DNA from 2 places in the Gluconobacter sp. genome. Region 2 is predicted to be linked to the other one. Evidence: riboswitches for the same ligand, from Rfam matches in the RefSeq annotation. Region 2 holds a riboswitch; the other holds the start of a gene.

Region 1 (9,783 bases), on a different contig from region 2:
GCTGGTTCATCGGCACCATCAGCACACTGGTGCCCTTACGGCCCGCACGACCGGTACGGCCAGAACGGTGCAGCAGGGTTTCAGAAGCCGTCGGGATGCTGGCGTGAATCACGAGGTTCAGCGCTGGCACGTCAATGCCACGAGCAGCAACGTCAGTCGCAACACAGACACGGGCTTGACCGGAGCGCAGGCTCTCGATCGCACGGCTACGCTCGTTCTGACCCATCTCGCCGGAAATCGCGACAGAAGCGAACCCACGCTCCAGAAGAGCAGCCTGCACCTGACCAACCATCATACGGGTGTTGCAGAACACCATGGCCGTCGGGCTTTCGTAGAAACGCAGAACGTTCACGAGGGAACGCTCGATTTCCTGCGGAGCCGTTACGACGCAGCGATAGGTGATATCCGAATGCTGCTTCGCACCCGTTACCGTATCGATGCGCTTGGCATCTTTCTGGAAACGCTTGGCCAGAGACGCAATTTCGCGGGCAATCGTGGCGGAGAACAGAAGCGTGCGGCGCTCGGCCGGAGACGCATCCAAAAGCTGTTCCAGCTCGTCACGGAAACCCATGTCCAGCATTTCGTCGGCTTCGTCGAGAATGACGCAGCGCAGACCGGACAGGTCAAGGGAACCACGGGACTGATGATCACAAAGGCGGCCTGGCGTTCCCACAACGATGTGGGCGCCACGGCTGAGGTCGCGGGCTTCACGGCGGGCATCCGTGCCACCAATGCAGCTCGCGATACGAGCGCCGGTCTCGGCATAGAGCCACTCAAGTTCGGACTGGACCTGAAGGGCCAGTTCACGCGTCGGGGCAATAACCAGAGCCAGCGGCTGTGGCGACGGCGGGAGGCGATCAGCCTCACCAAGCAGCGTCGGCGCAATAGCCAGACCAAAAGCTACGGTCTTGCCTGAACCCGTCTGGGCGGAAACCAGAAGATCACGATCCTCCAGCCCTGGCTGCAGAACTGCTTCCTGAACGGGAGTGGGCTGTTCGTAGCCGCGCGCCGTTAGGGCGCGCAGAAGGGCAGGATGAGTATCGGGGAAAGGCATATTTAATGAACACTCGGCAAACGTCACGCCGACGGCAAAAAGCGGCGGCTGGGATGCCGCTGCATAAAGACTTCCGAGCATAAATGCCAGAAGTAACGCATCCGAACCTGCGAATCAGGCAAAATCAGCCTCTGGGCTTCCGCCCGACAACCGCCCGAACCGTGTCACGCCATGCCGTCAGATCTTCCGGAGGAACGACTTCACCCGTGTCGAGTTCCCCAAAACCAGCCTTCGAAAGAAGAACACTGACAAGACGTGCCCGGTCTTCTGGCTCCAGAGCCTGCCACATTGCAACAGCTTTCTGCTGATGAAACTGATCTGAGAATGTGACAATCAGAGGAGCTCCTTCCTTCAGAACACGAAGGGCTTCCGTCAAGACTTTCAACGGCTGCGTCAGGTATGCCACCCCGTCACACAGCGTTATGGCGTCAATTGTGTCGTCTTCGAACGGCAGGATTGGGTCTGCGTTCAGATCCTGTACGATCCGTGTCGTCAGCACAGGATTGGTGTCCAGCGCAGCCTTGGACGCTCCCAGGCCGATGGCATCCTGAAACCTAGCCTCTTCCGGGTAATGGCTGAGTGATCCCGCCATCAGATCCAGAACCGTGCCCCCAACGGGAAGGGAGGTCTGGTAAAGTGCCGCAACCGCCGTGCGTGCCCCCATGTCCATCAGCGAATCCGGAAGACGCTGCGCATAGAAGATCGTATCCGGTTCATTATTGACGCGCGTAAACGCCGCTGCGTGAAAACCTTCAACCTGTTCCGTGCCGCTCATATCCATCTCCTCCTGACTGACCTGTCGAAATGAGGGTATGTTCCTCGTGCGTCAACCCGCAGGATGCTCTATGGGAGGCACCATCATGACCCTTTCTTTCACCAAGATGCACGGCCTGGGCAATGATTTCATCGTCATTGATGGCCGCGAAACCGACCCCGCCCTTGACGAAGCCACCATCCGGCACCTGTGCGACAGACGCTTCGGCATCGGCTGCGACCAACTCGTCCTGCTCTCTGCCCCAACCTTGGAAGGTGCGGATGTTCTGGTCCGTTTCTTCAATGCCGACGGGTCGGAATCCGGCGCCTGCGGGAATGCATCGCGGTGTGTTGCCAGTCTCGTCGGTAACAATCCCGTTCTCCAGACCCGGGCCGGACTTCTCCTCACGTCACAGGATGGCGATCGCATCACGGTGAATATGGGCGCTCCCCGAACTGGCTGGCAGGACGTGCCGCTGTCCAAGGACTGCGACACACTTCACCTGCCTCTGCATGATGCAGCCGCCTGCTCCATGGGAAATCCTCATGCGACCGTTTTCGGCGACGTATCGCGCGCAGAAGACCTTGGCCCCTCTCTCGAGAAGTCTCCGCTCTTCCCACAGCGCGCCAATATCGGATTTGCGGATCTCATCACTCCCGGTCACATGCGTCTGCGCGTCTGGGAACGCGGTGCGGGTTTGACGCTGGCTTGCGGCTCAGGAGCCTGCGCTGCCGTGGTGAACGCCGTACGCCGGGGCCTTGCAGACCGGACCTGCCTCGTGACCATGGACGGTGGAGACCTAGAAATCACCTGGCAGGAAAACGGAGACGTCCTGATGACCGGACCGGCCACAACCGTTTTCCATGGCAAGCTTCCGTGACATCCCCTTCCGTTCTGACATTCGGCTGCCGTCTCAACGCGCATGAGAGCGACGGCATGGCGCATCACGCCCGCGGGCAGGATGACACCATCATCGTCAATACATGCGCCGTTACGACCACAGCCGAGCGACAGGCGAGGCAGGCCATCCGCCGCGCTCACCGCGAGCGCCCGGATGCAAAAATAGTCGTGACAGGCTGCGCGTCGGAAATTGACGCCAAGCGCTGGATGGAGCTGCCCGGCGTGGTGCGGGTCGTGCCCAATGCTGACAAGCTCAAGCCCACCACATGGGGTGACAGCAAGCCCGGCCTTCCGCCATCACGGCATGCCCGTGCTCTGCTTCAGGTCCAGCAGGGATGCGATCATCGCTGCACGTTCTGCATCATTCCCTATGGCCGGGGAGACTCCCGCTCCACCCCCACAACGGAAGCTCTTTCGAGAGCCCGCGCCCTAACTGAGGCAGGGCATCGTGAAATCGTTCTCACGGGTGTTGATATTGCTTCATGGCAAGGCACAGATGGCGAAGGTCTGGGCCGGATGTGCCGGACGCTCCTGCAGGACGTTCCCGCCATCGAACGTCTGCGCCTGTCGTCCATCGACCCTGTCATTCTTGATCCGGAAACGGGAGATCGGGATCTCTGGTGGCTTCTGGAAAACGAGCCCCGCCTGATGCCACATCTGCATCTGTCTCTTCAGGCTGGTTCCGACCTCATCCTCAAGCGCATGAAACGCCGACACACCACCATGCAGGTTGCGTCCATGCTCCAGCATGCTCGCACACTCCGCCCGAATATTGGTGTTGGTGCAGATCTCATCGCGGGCTTCCCGACAGAAACAGACACGCTTTTCAACGAAACCCTCTCCTTCATCGAAGAGCAGGCCATCCCGTTCCTGCATGTCTTTCCCTACAGCGAACGCCCCGGCACACCCGCCGCCCGAATGCCCGCTGTGCCGAACGGAGAACGTCAGGCCAGAGCAGCCCAGCTCAGAGCTGTCGGTGAGGCGAACCGCGATACGTTTCTTGAAAGGTTCATTGGTCAGACGGTAGACGTCCTGATCGAAACACCGGACCGCGGTCATTCTCCCGAATTTGCGCCTGTGCGCTTGGCAGCCGATGCTTCCCCCCCAACCAGAGGAAGCATCGTCCCGCTTTCGATCTACGGTGTGTCAGAAGGGCATCTTCTAGGACGCAGCCCTGCCTAAAAACCTGCTGTCAGGGCGAAGCGGGCAGAAACGGGCTCCAGCGGATGACCTGTTGCACCGCTCTGCACAGCAGAGGCCGGTGTTAGACGATAGTCATACGCATATTGTGCCGCATAGGCATGCGTATTGAAGACGTTAAAGACATTTGCTTCGAGTTTCAGATTTTTGGTGAAGCAATAGCCAATATTCAAATTGAGTTCCTGATATCCCTTGGACCGCAGGCTGTTATCCTCCACCAGCGGATATCCCCCCAGCCAGCGTACCTGCAAACCGCCATACCAGGGGCCGCGATCTGCAAGGATGCCGAATGACCAGACGAAACTTGGGGCATTCGTCACGTACCGACCATCAATTCCATAGCTGGCCAGATCTGACGCCTGATAACGCGCTTTCGCAAAGGACAGATCCGTATTCAGTTCAAGCCAGGTAACCGGATTATACTGTGCGGAAAACTCAATTCCCTCCCGACGACTGGCAGGGCCAGGAGAGGTAACACCAGCGTCGCCGTCGTAACTCAGCTCAGACGCAAAATCGATGATGAAGGCAGCCGCCTGCACATTCAGATGACGGAGAGGCGTAGTCCGTACACCGATTTCACCGCTGACAGCCGACGTCATAAGAGGAACTTTAACCGATCCTTTGGCAAATTCGTCTGACGCATAAGAACCAGACACTGAGCGGAAATCGTTGGAGTGGAACCCTCTTCCGCCACTCAGATAGAGTTCGGTTTTCTTCCAGGGGCCAAACACCAGACTTCCCTTGGGTTGAAACAGCCACTGATGCTTTCTGGTCAGGCTGCCATCAACAAGATTTTCGTCTGTACCGCCCTGATAGTCTTCACGTAAACCAACAACCATTCGAAGCCAGGGTAACCAGTGCGTCGTGTTCTGGACAAAAAGACCGACAGCTCCAAGATCGATGTTATCCCCGTTACACAGGTCAGGCACCGTGCTCTCCAGACTGGATGGGCACTCCGGCAGCGTGACACGCTGGTGGGTATGGCGCCGATCCACATACAGAAAGTCGTAACGTCCCTGAACGCCAACCTGAGTATCAGTCCGGATACGGCCCACATGGTCCTGTCGGAAATAGACACTGCTTCCGCCAAGCGTAGTTCGTGTCTCGTCCTGCTGCTGCTGATCTCCGTTTACTGGGTCATCCAGATAATGCGTGAAGTTGTTCCAGAGCGTCAGCCGGTCATGAATGGCAAAAGCACTCGTAACCCATTTCCAGTCATCGCCAGCAAGATGATAATGCGCTGACAAACTGTAGCGCTCCGAAAAGCCGCCATCGGTCGGGTCCAGAGAGCCATAGCGGCTGATAAGCCCCTCACTATAGGCCGCCACCGGTTGATCGTTTGTGGCCCTCCATTGACCGCGATAAAACATCCCCGTCAGGTCAAAGCCTTTGGTGGCGGTTCCGTGGGTGTAATGCGTCAATGCACGGATGCTCCGGGCATTGTCCGGATATTTCCAAGGACCGTCTGAATGAGAAATATTGAAGGCATTGACCCAACGATCGCCATTAGAAAATCGGGCCGTACCGCCAATGTAAGCCCGATAATCCCCTAGCGTTCCGGCACTCAGGCTAATCTGACGGGCGATGTGATCTGCCAGCTTCATGTGATCAGACCCGGCCACACCAAAATCCCCGATATCTGCGTGAAATGGCCCTTTGGTATAATCAATGCCTGAGAGTGTTTCGGGTATCAGGAAATTCAGATCCGTGTAGCCCTGACCATGCGCGTTACTGACGCCATTGACCGGCATGTCATCAACAAATGTTGCCAAGTCCGTGCCATGATCCAGATTAAAGCCCCGCAACAGGAATTGATTGGCCTTTCCCTCCCCGGAATGAGACGTCACCACCAGTCCGGGAACAGCCTCCAGAATTTGCCCCACGCGATACGCAGGCCGCTGCTGGATTTCACGTGCGGTTAAAGATCCTTCACTCGCCGTGTCCGCTCGTCCCAGAAGATTACGGCGGGAGGCCATGACACTGATGCGCTCCACCAGATGGTTTTGCGCCGCAGAAGTGGTTTTCTTTTCCAAATGTCCGGATGCTTCGACTTTATCCGTATCAGACGCCCCTTCTGCAGCAACTGCCAGTGTAGGGCCCATGAGCAAGCCGCTTATCACAACGGACACAGAAATAGTCGATCGTCGCCAGTTGCAACGACGCTTTTGAAAAGGAACAGCACTTTGCCTGAGGCGCTCTTCCGGTAACAGTACAGTCATATGAGCCCTGCTCGGTATGACAGGAACAGGGCAGACACGTTCGCAATCCGGCTGTCACAGAGGACTCCGGAACGCCACAAACAGCCGCCCCGGGCACCCCGCCGGTGGTTGAAATTGCATGGCAGGTCTCCTGGCTCACGGGTCTTCGCAGCCACCCTGTCTTCCCAGAGGCATAGGCACTCCAGTGACATCAGTCGGGTGACGGCTCGCCATTTACAGTTGCGGGGGCAGCGCCGGCCTTACACCGGACTTCCCTCTTAGCTTCACGCCACAAAACCGAGGGTGAAGAACCATACCGAAACACAAAAACTGAAACGCTTCCGTACTGTCAATGTCTGAAACACTCCTCCAAAGGCACGTTTGCCCTCAGGAAATCGACGCTACAGACTTGACGTTGGGCCTGACCTGTCCGAACTCCCGTGCATGGCTGGATTTTTCTCACGACTCAAACAGGGTCTTTCACGCTCGAGCTCACGTCTCGGAGCTGTATTCACGCATCGCAAGCTGGACGATGCCGCTCTTGAAGAACTCGAAGACGAACTGATCGCGGCAGACCTGGGTCCTGTCGTAGCAGAGCGCGTTATCGAGAGCTTTCGAAGCTCCCGTTTTGGCAAGGACGTCACAAGTGACGAAATTCGCGATGCCCTGGCCGAAGAGATTGCACGGGTTCTGGAGCCCGTTGCGATCCCGTTTGAGCCTGATCCGAAGAAGAAGCCCCATGTCGTCCTCGTGGTCGGCGTCAACGGTGTAGGCAAGACCACAACCATCGGCAAAATGGCCCGCCATTACAGTGAAGAAGGCAAATCCGTCATGCTCGTGGCGGGAGATACCTTCCGTGCTGCGGCGGTCGAACAGCTTCAGGTGTGGGGGCAACGCTCAGATGTGCCCGTTATCGCGGGAAAACACGGAGCTGATGCTGCTGGCCTCGCCTATGACGGTATCAAACGCGCGACCGAAGAGGGCAAAGACCTCCTCTTCATCGATACCGCCGGCCGCCTGCATAATAAGGGCGCGCTCATGGAAGAGCTGGCCAAGATCATCCGCGTCATGCAGAAATTCGACCCAACCGCCCCGCATTCCGTATTGCTGGTGCTGGATGCAACGACCGGTCAGAACGCCATTGAGCAGGTACGGGTGTTCCGTGAGCTGGTGAACGTCACAGGCCTGATCGTGACCAAACTGGACGGTTCTGCCCGCGGTGGAATTGTGGTCGCACTTGCAGAACAGTTCAAACTGCCCGTGCACATGGTCGGTGTCGGCGAACAGGCCGAGGACCTGCGCCCGTTCTCAGCTCAGGATTATGCGCGCGGTCTTGTGGGTGGCGCTACGGGAGATCTTGCCTCCCGGCTTGTCGAGAGCCCCTCAGAAGAAGAAACTCCGGAAAATTGAAGAAACAGGCCTCTTCAGGCCTGCCTCTCACTGTCTGAAGTCAGCCATTCCTCTCGCAGGGCGTCGATCTTCTTTTCGATGCTCCTGCGCTCCCTGCGAACGTAATCCGCATACCAAAGCCTGGCACCAATGGCAGACGCTTCCGCGACAAGCCACGCCACACCAACGGCCATCCAGTCCATGACAAGAAGCATTGGCTGCATAATTTGCTGGGTACAGGCATCCCAATCCCCATGCGACAACCATGCTTCCCTCAGGGGATGAACCATGACAGCCCCCAAATAAAACAGAACGATCATGATCCGCTGCCGATCAGCATCAGGATCGATAAATCGAAGCACGATCAGAGGCAGCAGCAGGACACCACCCACAAGCAGACTGCCCGGCACATAGGCCAGAAGCAGGCCAAGGATGAGGCCGTGCCACCATTTGAAACTGGCCTCTGGCACGCGCAAACGCCCTGACTGGCGCGTCATTCACAAAACTCCAGCCAGATGCTGGCCATGGCGACAGCAATCCCGATCAAGAGTGAAAAGAACTCTCCAGCATTACGGGCCTGTTTTTCATGGACAGCTTTGCGGGCGGGCTCCTCCTCGAGAACTTTCTCAAGATGGGCAATCTCTGCTTCAGCCTGCCGAGCCAGTTTGCGATCATGCTTCAAACCCGCAGGGTCCGTGACGTTATCAAGAAATTTCGTAAGATTTCCTGCTTCCGCCAGCTGAAATAACCGGGCACGACGCTTTATTCTGGTCGTTCTGCTCCGCCACTGCTTGAGCTCGATTTCCAGCAGCGAAAGCGCCCGCTTTGCCACCGAACTAAGAGGCGTCTTGTCGAAACGGCGCTGGGCGGCAGCCATCAACGTCAGATCTGAAAGCCAGGACGGAAGCCCCGCTTTCTGGGACTGCGCTAGTGGGATGATCCCCTGGCGCGCGCAATGACTTTCCAGAAAAGTCCGCATCTGATCGTCCAGAAAGCCTGAACGCCCCAGATCGTCGGCAGAAAGCTCCTGTTCCGAAACGTGCTGATCCAGCCATTGCAAGAGACCCGCCGACAACGAAATCCGTTCTTTCAAGCAACGAGAAGACAGGCAGGGCTGATAGACATTCACGTCGTAAGGCACACGACGGATCTGCTCCATCCCCTTTGCACCTGTTCGGCGGGCATCAGTCGCGAGATCATTGATCTGCTTTGCCTGCAATGCGGGCAGCGAAGGAACATCAAACACTTCCGGACTCGTCATCAGGAAGCCGGCTATCCCACGGATATTGCGTTGCTCTTCAGGCGGGAACCGTCCGGCTTCGGCACACGCCAACATATGAGGAATGGCGGATGGCCAGAACCAGTGGCCAGCCCAGAACATTGGAGCTGCAGGGTCCAGAATGGCAATAGCCCGCGTCACGACCATCGTCGTCGGGTCTACGGCTTTGTTTCCGCTGGATGGCAAAAAAGCAATCCCAGCCTGTTCGATCAAGCTCGACATAACTGACAGTTCCAGTTCGCGGTGTAACCACTGACTGACGATCTTTCGTTGAAGCAGAGACAGGAATTCATTGGGGTATTTCCCGGCATACCATGCCAGTGCCCGTGGCGTTCTGACCTCCGCCCCCCCAATGACCAGAGGCGAGCGCGCGGGAATATCAGACCGGATCGAAAACAGCTTGCTCGGCGCAATGGTTATAAGATCATTAGGAGAAGGTCGGTTCTCGGGCCGGTCAGACAGCATGGCCTCCAGAAGGGAGACCAGGCCCGCGGGAACGTTATGTCCCTGCATGTAGGCCTCGGCAGAGCCCACTTCAAAACGTCGCTGTAGAATTTCTTTATCTGACAGGTCCCTCAGGGGCAGTTCCCCGATGCAAAGGGAGAGAACCAGTACACCCAATGAGAAGATGTCGCAGGCAATCGTCCCGCCTCCCCGCGCCGTTGGATGACAGACCGCGGAAGACAAAGGCTCGAACAAGACAGGCTGCGCGTCTGCATTGCAGGCAACCCCCAGCGGGCCAACCACCACTTTATGAAGCCCCTGTCCGACAAACAAATTATCCGGACGAATTCCACGACAGGTCAGCCCCATAGATGAGAGCTTCTCAAGAGCATCGGCAATAGGGCGTATAACCCCATCAATGATCTGGCTTTCAGACCAGACACCCAGATTGTCTTTCAGGGACGGTCCGGGAGGGTGCGGACATAGCACCCAAAGCGAACCTTCATGATATTCATGGGCATGCAGGCCGATGACACTCTCATGTCGGAAAAACATAAGATCGGAA
Region 2 (9,783 bases):
TTGGGTCTGGTCGAGGAAGGGATTACGTCCCGAGACAACGCTGCTTGAAGCCACTCCGGCTGCGAACCTGGATCTTTCAGGTGCATTGCTCCCAATATACCGATCGGATTTCTGGCAGTTACAGGGGGAGCAGGCGTCTGATGATCACACCATCAGGGTTACTCTATCTCGCGGATCGGTGCAGGCTGGAGAATTGGCGGAAGCTGTTTGTACGTTGGATCTGATGCTGGTCAGAGGGGATGTGCGCAGTCTCTACGGCATGGCGCAGACGCTGAATGATCTGCCCATTTGGCTGACGGGGGAGACCGTTCCTATGAGGGGCGTCCGGCTGGCAACAGGCCTCTATCCCGATGGTGCGATGGTTAAAGCCCCTGTCTTTACAGGTGATGTAACTGTTGGGGAGGGCTGGAGCCAGTCTGTCCGAGGGCTTCTGGCGGCTTTTCTGACCCTTCAGCCGTCAGCCGAGCAGGGAAGCGTCGGGGGCGTTCACCAGATGCGAGTGGCTCTTCGGCGGCTACGGACAATCCTGAAAGCCTTTCGCCCTCTGTTTCCAAAAGGCGCGTTTGAGAATGAAGCGAGAGTGTTGCAGAAAATTGGACGATCTCTTGGGAATGTCAGAGATTGGGATGTTTTCCTGACCGAGATTGTACCGAACCACATGATCAAAGAGGCTCGGACCGAATTTACCCAATTTGCAGAAGAAAGACGATCAGAAGCTTTAAGGCAGATGCGGCAGAATTTGACTGATCCGCGCATAACTTCCGCACTGCTTTCTTTGGGGCAGAGTACGGAAGATCCCGCTGCTGTCTTTGGGCCAAAACTTACTGGAGCACTTTTGGAAGATCACGCACCTGTTTTGCTGGATAGAATGGCGCGCAAGGTCCAGCATCGGGGGCGTCATATCGGGAAACTATCAGACCGGCAGCTTCATAACGTCCGCAAGGCATTGAAAGGGCTGCGATACAGTATCGAGACTGTTCTTCCCCTTTATAAGGGCCGCCACCTCGAAACCTACATGAGCCATTGCAAGGATTTGCAGGAACTGTTCGGTCGTTTCAATGATGCCGCAACAGCAGATGCCCTGGTGAACCAGGCGATCCGGGAAAGGCCGGATCTAGCCGAGGCAGGGGACGCGATCATCCGGGCTGCACATCAGGATCGGAAGAAAATCCTCAAGAAACTCCCCAAACGATGGAAGAATTTTTCGAAAGATGCTCCGTTCTGGTGCGAGTGAGGTTATTTCCTTGTGTGTAGCGGAAACCCTTGGTCATGCTCTGGCTTATGATTTTCAGAGGCAGCCGACGAATATGGCTGATTGCTGCCGGGAGTGAAGATCATGGAGAGACGCTGGGTTTTTTTGACAATCATTGTCGTGGTTGCCGGACTTATCATGATATTGTTGTGGTCTAGGCAGACCGATCCTGGAACGACCGGACCGGATACACATACCGAAAAAACGGCCCCACAAGCTCTGAACGCGGTAGATCCTTACCTGTGGAGCCCCGCCCATTTGCAGAGAGCTTATGAAGCCGCCTGAAATCTCCCTCAGAAATTTGACCTGAGTGTGAACATGAAGTTCCGCGGCTCTCCATAATAGTTGTAGTAGTAGAGATTGCCCAAGCGCTGATAATAGCGCTTGTTGGCAATATTATTGAGCGTCGCGGAGAGGGAAAGATACTTGTTCCACTGGTATCCCGCCTGAATGGATCCGATGATATATCCACCCTGCGTTACGGTGCGGTTTGTCCCGAAGGTACTGGTCTGCGCATTGAGCCCGCCACCAATGCTCCAGACGTTTTTCTGCGCACCGCGATAGGGTTCGAAACGGTAATGTGTCCAGAGTTTCCATAGATGTTTGGGTGAGTTGCCAGCATAGGTCAGGCCAGACTGTGTCGCGCTACCGTTATTGACGATCCTGTTATCGTTGTACGTATAGCTGGCATTGATGTCCCAGCCCTCCAGAGGCCGCCCGATCAGTTCTGCTTCCGCGCCCTGACTGCGCGTCTTACCTGTGGCGACATAGCAGTCATCTATGCCACCGGGGCCACAGATAGCGCCGATTGTGCCGTTATAAATGGCCTCATTTTTCTGGATGATCTTGTAGCCAGACAGGGTCATACCGAGGTGTCCGCGGAAGAACTCTCCCTTGATGCCTCCTTCAAGCTGATTGCCGCGGACAGGCGCAAGACGTCCCGTTGTGTCAAAGACGGACTGGGGCGAGAAGGTGGAGACGTAACTGGCATACATTGAGATGTTCGGTCGCAAGTGCCAAACCCCGCCAATATAGGGCGTCAGAATGCCTTGCTGATCGATATCTGTGTTGGTTCTGCCCACATAGGGCGAGATTCGACGTGTCTTGCTAACGTACCCGCTAACGCGTCCACCGATCAGGATAGCAAAGCTTGAGATCGGTTTGATCTGCGCCTGACCATAAACCCCCCATTGTGTGGACGGCTCCCAATAGCGATTGGTGATTGTAGGGAGGGCAAGGGACGGGATGGCATTGTTGGCACTGATCGGGATTCCAGCCAGGGCCGTATAGGTGCGAGAGTTTGCACTGGCGCCGCCACCTTCATAGAGGTAACGGTCATAGTTCGCTCCCATCATCAGGACGTGTTTCTGTCCAAAAAGATGAAGAGGCCCAGCGACGTAGGCGTCCAGACCGTCATTGGTCTCATCGTAGCGTGTGTTGGCCGCGACGAAATTTCCGCTCTTTGCACCGGCATTATAAGCGTTGAGATAAGCGTATTGAAGCGTCGTGGCCGCGATCCGATGACGGTAGTTGAAGCGCCCGCGCCAACCATGAGAAAAAAGATGTTCGAGTTGTGCCTCGACTTCTGTCATGGGCACGTCGGACTTACCCCAGTTCGCGCCTATGAAGGTGCTGGTGGGTAAATCAAGATCTGCACCATTGCTGGCTCTGGGAAGGCCCATGTAGCGGGTTGTATCGTTGCTTTGAGACGTTACAGAGACTGTCAGTGTGTCGTGACGCGTCAGGTGCACATCCGTAACCCCATAGATCGTCCATCGCCGATCATAGGCGTTGCTATAAAACTGATTACGGTCTGTTCCTGCGACGACCAGTCGTGCGGAGACGATTTTCGAATTCGCGACGGGGCCGCCAATATCAAAGGTGGCGTGATAATTGCTCCACGAGCCAGCAGAGAATGAAGCATTCCCCTGAAACTGCTCTGTCGGGCGTTTATGAACGAAATTGACACTCCCACCTGGCGTGCTGGAGCCTTGCAGCATTCCATCTGGTCCCCGAAGGACTTCAATCCGATCATAGATGGACAAATCGTATTGCTGGCTGAACGTCAGACCACTCATGGAAGGAACGCCGTCATACTGAGCCTGCAGCGAAAAGCCACGGGCCGTATAGCCACCTGTTCCATCACCGTACATGTTAACGTTGACGCCCGCGACCTGTTTGAGAGCTGCATCAATCGTATTAAGATTCTGGTCCTTCATCTGTTGACTGCTGAGAACAGAGATGGATTGCGGAATATCCATCGGTTTGAGAAGCATCTTGGTCGTGGAAACCGCGGAAACCGTATAGGTTCCGGTGCCGTCTGTGGACGCATTGCGTCGATGTCCCTGCACAAGAAGCTGTTCGATGCTACCAGGCGTATCATCTTCCTGCGCAACGTGTTTGCGCTGCACATTATGAGACTGTGTCGAAGCGGAACGTTTCTCTGCGTTACTCGTCGCTAAAGATGATTTCTTGCGTGTATCTGGCGAACCCTCATCAACTGCAGCGGCGAAGGCACCATTGCATGTGCCAGAGAGGAGGAGCGCCGTAAAAAGCATTGGAGCAAAATTTGTACGTTGAGGAACGTTCGACGCTGGAAGTCTCATGGAACGGGCTAACTGCCTCCGCTGAAATGAATTTTCACGGGAATTTCAACCGAGTTCCCGGCTTTCTTAAAGTTACAAATGATATTCATTCTCAAAAACATCAATCTTTAATTCACTCAAATTCGCAGTTGTTACATTCAGCGCAGCTTTCCTGCCACCTTGAGCGGGCAAGTATTTTCTACAAAAAAAGAATTACGAAAGCGGATGTTTTTTCAAGAATCGCGCTGTGTGAAAGTCTTTCTATCCGTTCAGGCGTGAGTTGACCTCACCATCTGCCTTTGAATTCCAAGCCCTTCGATTTCCAGCTCTACGACATCTCCTGGTTCGAGATAGACCGGGTGAGGCTTGATGCCCATTCCGACGCCGGCAGGTGTGCCTGTAGCAATGATATCGCCCGGCATCAGGGTCATGTAGTTGCTGACATGTGAAATGATGCTGCGGACGTCAAAGATCATGTTGGAGGTATGCCCCGTCTGCCGACGGTGTCCGTTGATATCTAACCGCATGGAGAGTGCTTGCGGATCGGCGATTTCATCGGTCGTCACAAGCCATGGTCCCAAAGGCCCGAATGTGTCGCAGCCTTTGCCTTTGTCCCATTGGCTTGTCTGCATCTGAAATGAGCGTTCAGAGACATCATTGGCGACACAATATCCCGCAACATGCTCCAAAGCCTTCTCCGGGGAGACGTAGGACGCTTTCGTGCCAATAATGACTGCGAGCTCGACTTCCCAGTCCACTTTGGTGGCTTGTTTAGGGATCAGGATACCATCGCTCGGACCCGTCAGGGCAGAGATGGCTTTCATGAAGACGATTGGCTCTGAGGGGAGGGGAAGGCCTGCTTCCTCGGCATGATCCCGATAGTTCAGGCCAATGCAGATGTACTTTCCGGCACCTGAGAACGGAATACCGTAGCGTGGTGCTTCTGAAACGACAGGGAGAGTGTTCGGATTAATGGCCCGTAAGGCGTCAAGCTTATCCGGAGAGAGATAGGCAGCCGTAATATCAGGTAGAACCCCTTTGAGGCTTCGCAGCATGCCAGTGTCATCAATGAGTCCAGGTGTTTCCTGATCCAAGGGACCAAAACGACAGAGCTTCATCCTGCGACACTTTCTGTCCAGAGTGGGGAAGTATGAGATTAGGCATGTTTAGGCGCTCTTTCCAAGGGATTGAGGAGCCTGTTCATGGCCGCTGCCCCAAACGCGAGGCGCCCCCATTGTTCAAGTTGATAACTTCAGTTATTGATATGTTATAACATACGTGTTTGACTATATGGGAGTTTCGGTTATGCCCCTGCTCAATGATGGTTCCCCGGAAGGGGATGAAAAGGGAACGCAGTGAAATGCTGCGGCTGCCCCCGCAACTGTGAGCGGTGAGGCTGATCACGATGGGTTCCGGGAACCCGGCCACTGGGGCGTCAGCCTTGGGAAGGCTCGCGATCTGCCGATGATCCGCAAGCCAGGAGACCTGCCATCGAAAATGGTCATGGACGAAGCGAAAGGGCGGGGTGCACCGGACGCAGCAGGATGTTTATCCTGCTCATCGTAGTGACGCATTGTTGAGTGAAGTTTGCGTTATCCATGAGGAAAATCAGTTTTGTCGGTGTGTTGCCCGTCGCGGCATTGACCGTTTTTCAGCCTGCGTTCGCCCAGACAGAAGACGTCAGGAAGGCGGCTGCCAAAGCGAAAGAAGAACACATTACGGCGCACGGTCGGGCGCAGCCATTGAAGGACAGTGCTGTTATCGGGGGCAGGCTCGGGCTGACGGTTCAGCATAACCCTGCAACCATCAATGTCATTCAGCGCAGCGTGATGGAGCAGCGCGGCTATGCGCATGCTGAAGACGCCGCAGACAGCGCACCGGGCGTTTCTTCCGGTGGATCTCCTGGAAGTCCGGCGCAGATGATGATGCGCGGCTTCAGCGGAAATCAGGTTCTGATCCTGCGGGACGGAATTTATTACGGCCCGACCACGATGGTGAACCGTCCGCTCAACAGCTTTAATCTTGAGAGCGTTCAGGTTCTCAAGGGGCCGTCGTCTGTTCTGTACGGGCAGGGCGCTGTTGGCGGCACGGTGGACATGCGAACGCGTGACCCTGCGTTTGATGGGCCGCATGCCAATGCTCTGGTATCTTATGGCAGTTTCAATACGTGGAATGCTGGCGTGGGTGGTTCGGTTCCCATTACCGACACTTTGGCCATTCGAAGTGATTTCAGTCGTACCTCGTCTGATGGATATGTTGCTGGCGCAGACCCACACAGCAACGATTTCACGACAACGTTGCTCTGGCACCCTTCGAAGAAATTTACAGCCCGCTTTGGCGTCGACTATCTGACAGATCGCTTGTCGACGTACTATGGAACCCCTTTGGTCCCGCTGGCTCAGGTCCATGATGGCGTAGGCGGCCTGCTGTCGTCTTCCAGGGGGTTAGGCGTAAGCCGGTCATCGCTCTGGCGTTATTACAATGCCAAGGATGCAAAAGCTGGCTCGGTCAATGTGACTCCGACGCTCCATCTGACGTGGCAGCCAACGGAGAACATGACGTTCCACAATAAAACCTATGTCCTTTACGCCAAGCGCAACTGGAATAACGCTGAATCCTACAGCTATATCGGTTCAGCCGGGCAGACAGACGCAGCCGGAAATGCCATCGCACCCGGTCGGCTCGGCCGGGATCGGTTCTATGTTTATATGAACCAGCATCAGGTTGGTGACACGCTGGATGGCCAGTTTGATTTCCACGTTTTCGGAATGAAGAACCGTCTGGTCGTCGGTGGAGACGCGTATTATGTGCGGCTCATTCGGAACCGTGGTTTTCCGGATGCGACATATGCGGACAGTGTTTCTCTAAGTAGTCCTGAGAGTACGGCCGTTGGGAGCTTTGCTGGGGAGTATCCATATACGAAATCTCCAACAACCATGGTGGACGCAGGCATTTTTATGGAAGATGTCGTGACCGTGCGGGACGACCTGCGTGTAGTGGGTGGATTTCGCTATGACTGGCTGAAACTGGACCGTCAGAATTATAGCCAGTCCGGCGCGTTCAATCCTGCGACCAGCTTTAAGGGGAACTACAATCCTGCCAACTTCAGGATTGGCCCTGTTTATGATCTCACAGACAACATTAGCCTCTACGGCGTGTATACGACGGCTGAAGATCCGCCGGGCTCCAATATCTTCCTGGTTAATAAAGGGCAGTTTTCACGCCTGAGTCAGTCCAGGCAGGGAGAAATCGGCGCCAAGGGCTCTTTTTGGAAAGGGCGCCTGTCTTCTACACTGTCTCTGTACGATATCCGTCGTACCCGAGTTCTCGTTGCCACCGGTGTGGACAGCGTGGCAACGGCGGGCGTTCAGAAGTCACGGGGTGTGGAATGGCAGGGGGACCTCACGCTGGGCAAACACTGGAGCCTGTCCGGAAATGTTGCCTATACGTGGTCTCGTTATGGATCATTCCATCCCTCAGCGTCAGTGAATGCTTCCGGGAACGAGGTCCCGAACGTTCCGGCTGTCACGGCTAACCTGTGGGGTGTCTGGTCCCGGGTTGCAGATCTGCCGGTCGATCTGGGGGCTGGTATGCGTTACGTATCTGCCCGCAAGGGCGATTACGCCAATACCCTGAGTCTGAAAGACTATGCGCTCGTCAATCTTTTCGCGGCATGGCATGCCTATCGTGGCGTGACGGTTTATGGCCGGGTAGACAATGTGGGAAACAAGCACTTCATCCAGTGGGCTGATACCAGTTATCCGAGTGAAGTGATGTTGGGGGCGCCGCGGTCCTTCTCGATCAGTGTTCAGGCCGGTTTCTGATCGTGTCTGAGGTTGTGCTTCAGACACATGGTGCTGGGTATGACCGCATACTCTCTTTGACGGATTTCTCCGTCAGGGAGGGTGAGCATGTTGCACTCATTGGCCCGAATGGTGCAGGGAAAAGCACGCTTCTGAGGCTCCTCGCGGGATTAATTTCGCCCACGGAAGGGGAGATAGTTCTGGAAGGAACGCTGCTCAGTACCCTGTCCAGACCAGCGGTAGCGCGCGAGATTGCGTGGCTTTCCCAGACCGATGATGTAACTCCTGAATTCGTAGTTGAAGATTATATCGCACTTGGTCGTCTCCCGTTTCGAGGCATTCCTCAGGCGCAGCAGGATACTGCGGCTCTGCAGACGGCGATCCAGTATTTCCGTGTCGAACCTTTTTTAAAGCGGTCGATTGGCAGTCTTTCTGGTGGTGAGCGTCAGCATGTGATGCTGGCGCGATGTCTGGCCCAGACCCCCAAAATACTATTGCTGGATGAACCCACCAATCACCTGGATCTTGCGGCCAGAGCAGAACTGCTAAGTTTATTGCGTGACCTCCCTCTGACAATCGTGGCCGTCCTGCATGACCTGTCTTTCGTGCCTGATTTTGCGCCGCGAACTCTCTTAATGAGGGACGGAAAAATCATTCTGGATGGGGCGTCCTCTGAGGTTTTTCTCTCTTCGGAACTAGGGCATGCGTTCGGCTTGAATGTTCATCCCGTTCAACTGGATGATGGCAGCACGACGTTCGTTTTTAGGCCGCGAGGCGCATGAAAACGCCTGCTTTAATGCTGTTTCTCGGGTTTTGTGGCTTTGCCGTGCAAACGGCCTTCGCCTACCCGGTTACCGTGCAAAGCTGCGGGAAGTCCGTAACGATCACGCATCAGCCAGAGCATGCTGTCATCCACGACGTTAATATGGCGGAAATGGCCTTTGCTCTACATTTGCAGCCCTATATTCGCGGTTTGACCGGGATATCAGGCTGGAACAAATACACACCGGGTTTCAAAGCTCAACAAGGTGATATCCCCGAAATCGCGACCCATTATCCCAGTCTCGAACAACTGCTTGATGCCGGAACAGATTTTTTCTTTGCCGGCTGGAATTATGGGATGCATGTCGGTGGAGATGTGACACCTGAGACCTTGGCAATTCAGGGTATCCCGACGCTTGTTCTGTCTGAAAGCTGCTTCCGGGCCGGGCAATCTACAGCTCTTCCGACGTTAGACCTTCTGTATGGCGACGAAGAAAAACTTGGACAGGTTTTCGGCCGGGAGCAGCAGGCTCGGCAATTGGTTGAAAGCTGGCAAAGGCGCGTTCAGCACATTCAGGATCGTCTCAAGGGCCATCATCCGTTACGTGTTTTTCTCTATGACAGTGGACGCGATCGGCCATTTACGGCTGGCCAATATGCCCTCGCGACAGAGCTGATCCGGCTGGGTGGGGGCGAAAATATTTTTCGTGATTTACCAACAAACTGGGGTGCTGCTTCGTGGGAAAACGCGGGTTTGCGTGATCCTGAAGCTATTTTGGTGATGGATTACGGGGCGGGTGTTTCAGACAGTCTGAAATTTCTGCGAAGCCAGCCATTGCTGACGGAGAGTACCGCCCTGAAGACAAACCGTTTTCTGGTTGTGCGCTATGATGAAATGACGCCGTCTCCAGCGAATATCGATGTGATCGAAAAGATTGCAGCCTTTCTCCATCCGGACGCAGTACCTTGATGAAACGCGTTCTTGGCATCAGCGCTTTGCCGGCTCTGAGTGTGCTGGCATTTTTGGAAGTTACGCTCGGAAGTGCTTCTCTTCCCTGGCCTTCGTTGCAAGCGGGACTTTTGGCCGGTCCAGCCAGTCATGATATTGCCGCCCGGATCATCTGGTCCCTGCGAATGCCAAGGCTGGTTCTGGCCTTCTTGACCGGAGCAATTCTTGCCGGTGCAGGAGCACTTCTTCAGGCCGTAACCCGCAACCTTTTGGCAGATCCGTTTCTCTTCGGGCTATCCTCGGGCTCAGCGACGGGCGCTGTTGCTGTCATCGTATTGTTGGGGGATGTTTTCGGCGTCTGGACGATCGCTTTTGGTGCAGTCGGTGGGGCATTTCTGGCAACCTCAGCACTTCTGTTGCTGGTATCGTTTA

What was found. A riboswitch is a leader RNA that binds a small molecule or an ion and turns the genes downstream of it on or off. The one in region 2 is predicted to bind cobalamin.
Region 1: linked by a shared signal. The riboswitch ahead of ABF979_RS08620 (TonB-dependent receptor) and the one ahead of ABF979_RS03365 (TonB-dependent receptor) in region 2 are both predicted to bind cobalamin.

The regions. Positions count from the first base shown of each region.
Region 1 is NZ_JBDOBO010000018.1:28,232-38,014, reverse strand. It holds gene ABF979_RS08640 (DEAD/DEAH box helicase) at 1-1,054, opposite strand, end outside; gene ABF979_RS08635 (class I SAM-dependent methyltransferase) at 1,179-1,829, opposite strand; gene dapF (diaminopimelate epimerase) at 1,915-2,688, shown strand; gene ABF979_RS08625 (MiaB/RimO family radical SAM methylthiotransferase) at 2,685-3,890, shown strand; gene ABF979_RS08620 (TonB-dependent receptor) at 3,887-6,127, opposite strand; cobalamin riboswitch at 6,230-6,437, opposite strand; gene ftsY (signal recognition particle-docking protein FtsY) at 6,551-7,516, shown strand; gene ABF979_RS08610 (hypothetical protein) at 7,531-7,992, opposite strand; gene ABF979_RS08605 (protein kinase domain-containing protein) at 7,989-9,783, opposite strand, start outside.
Region 2 is NZ_JBDOBO010000003.1:48,387-58,169, reverse strand. It holds gene ABF979_RS03380 (CHAD domain-containing protein) at 1-1,234, shown strand, start outside; gene ABF979_RS03375 (TonB-dependent siderophore receptor) at 1,546-3,663, opposite strand; gene ABF979_RS03370 (fumarylacetoacetate hydrolase family protein) at 4,107-4,955, opposite strand; cobalamin riboswitch at 5,143-5,345, shown strand; gene ABF979_RS03365 (TonB-dependent receptor) at 5,436-7,661, shown strand; gene ABF979_RS03360 (ABC transporter ATP-binding protein) at 7,664-8,422, shown strand; gene ABF979_RS03355 (ABC transporter substrate-binding protein) at 8,419-9,372, shown strand; gene ABF979_RS03350 (FecCD family ABC transporter permease) at 9,372-9,783, shown strand, end outside.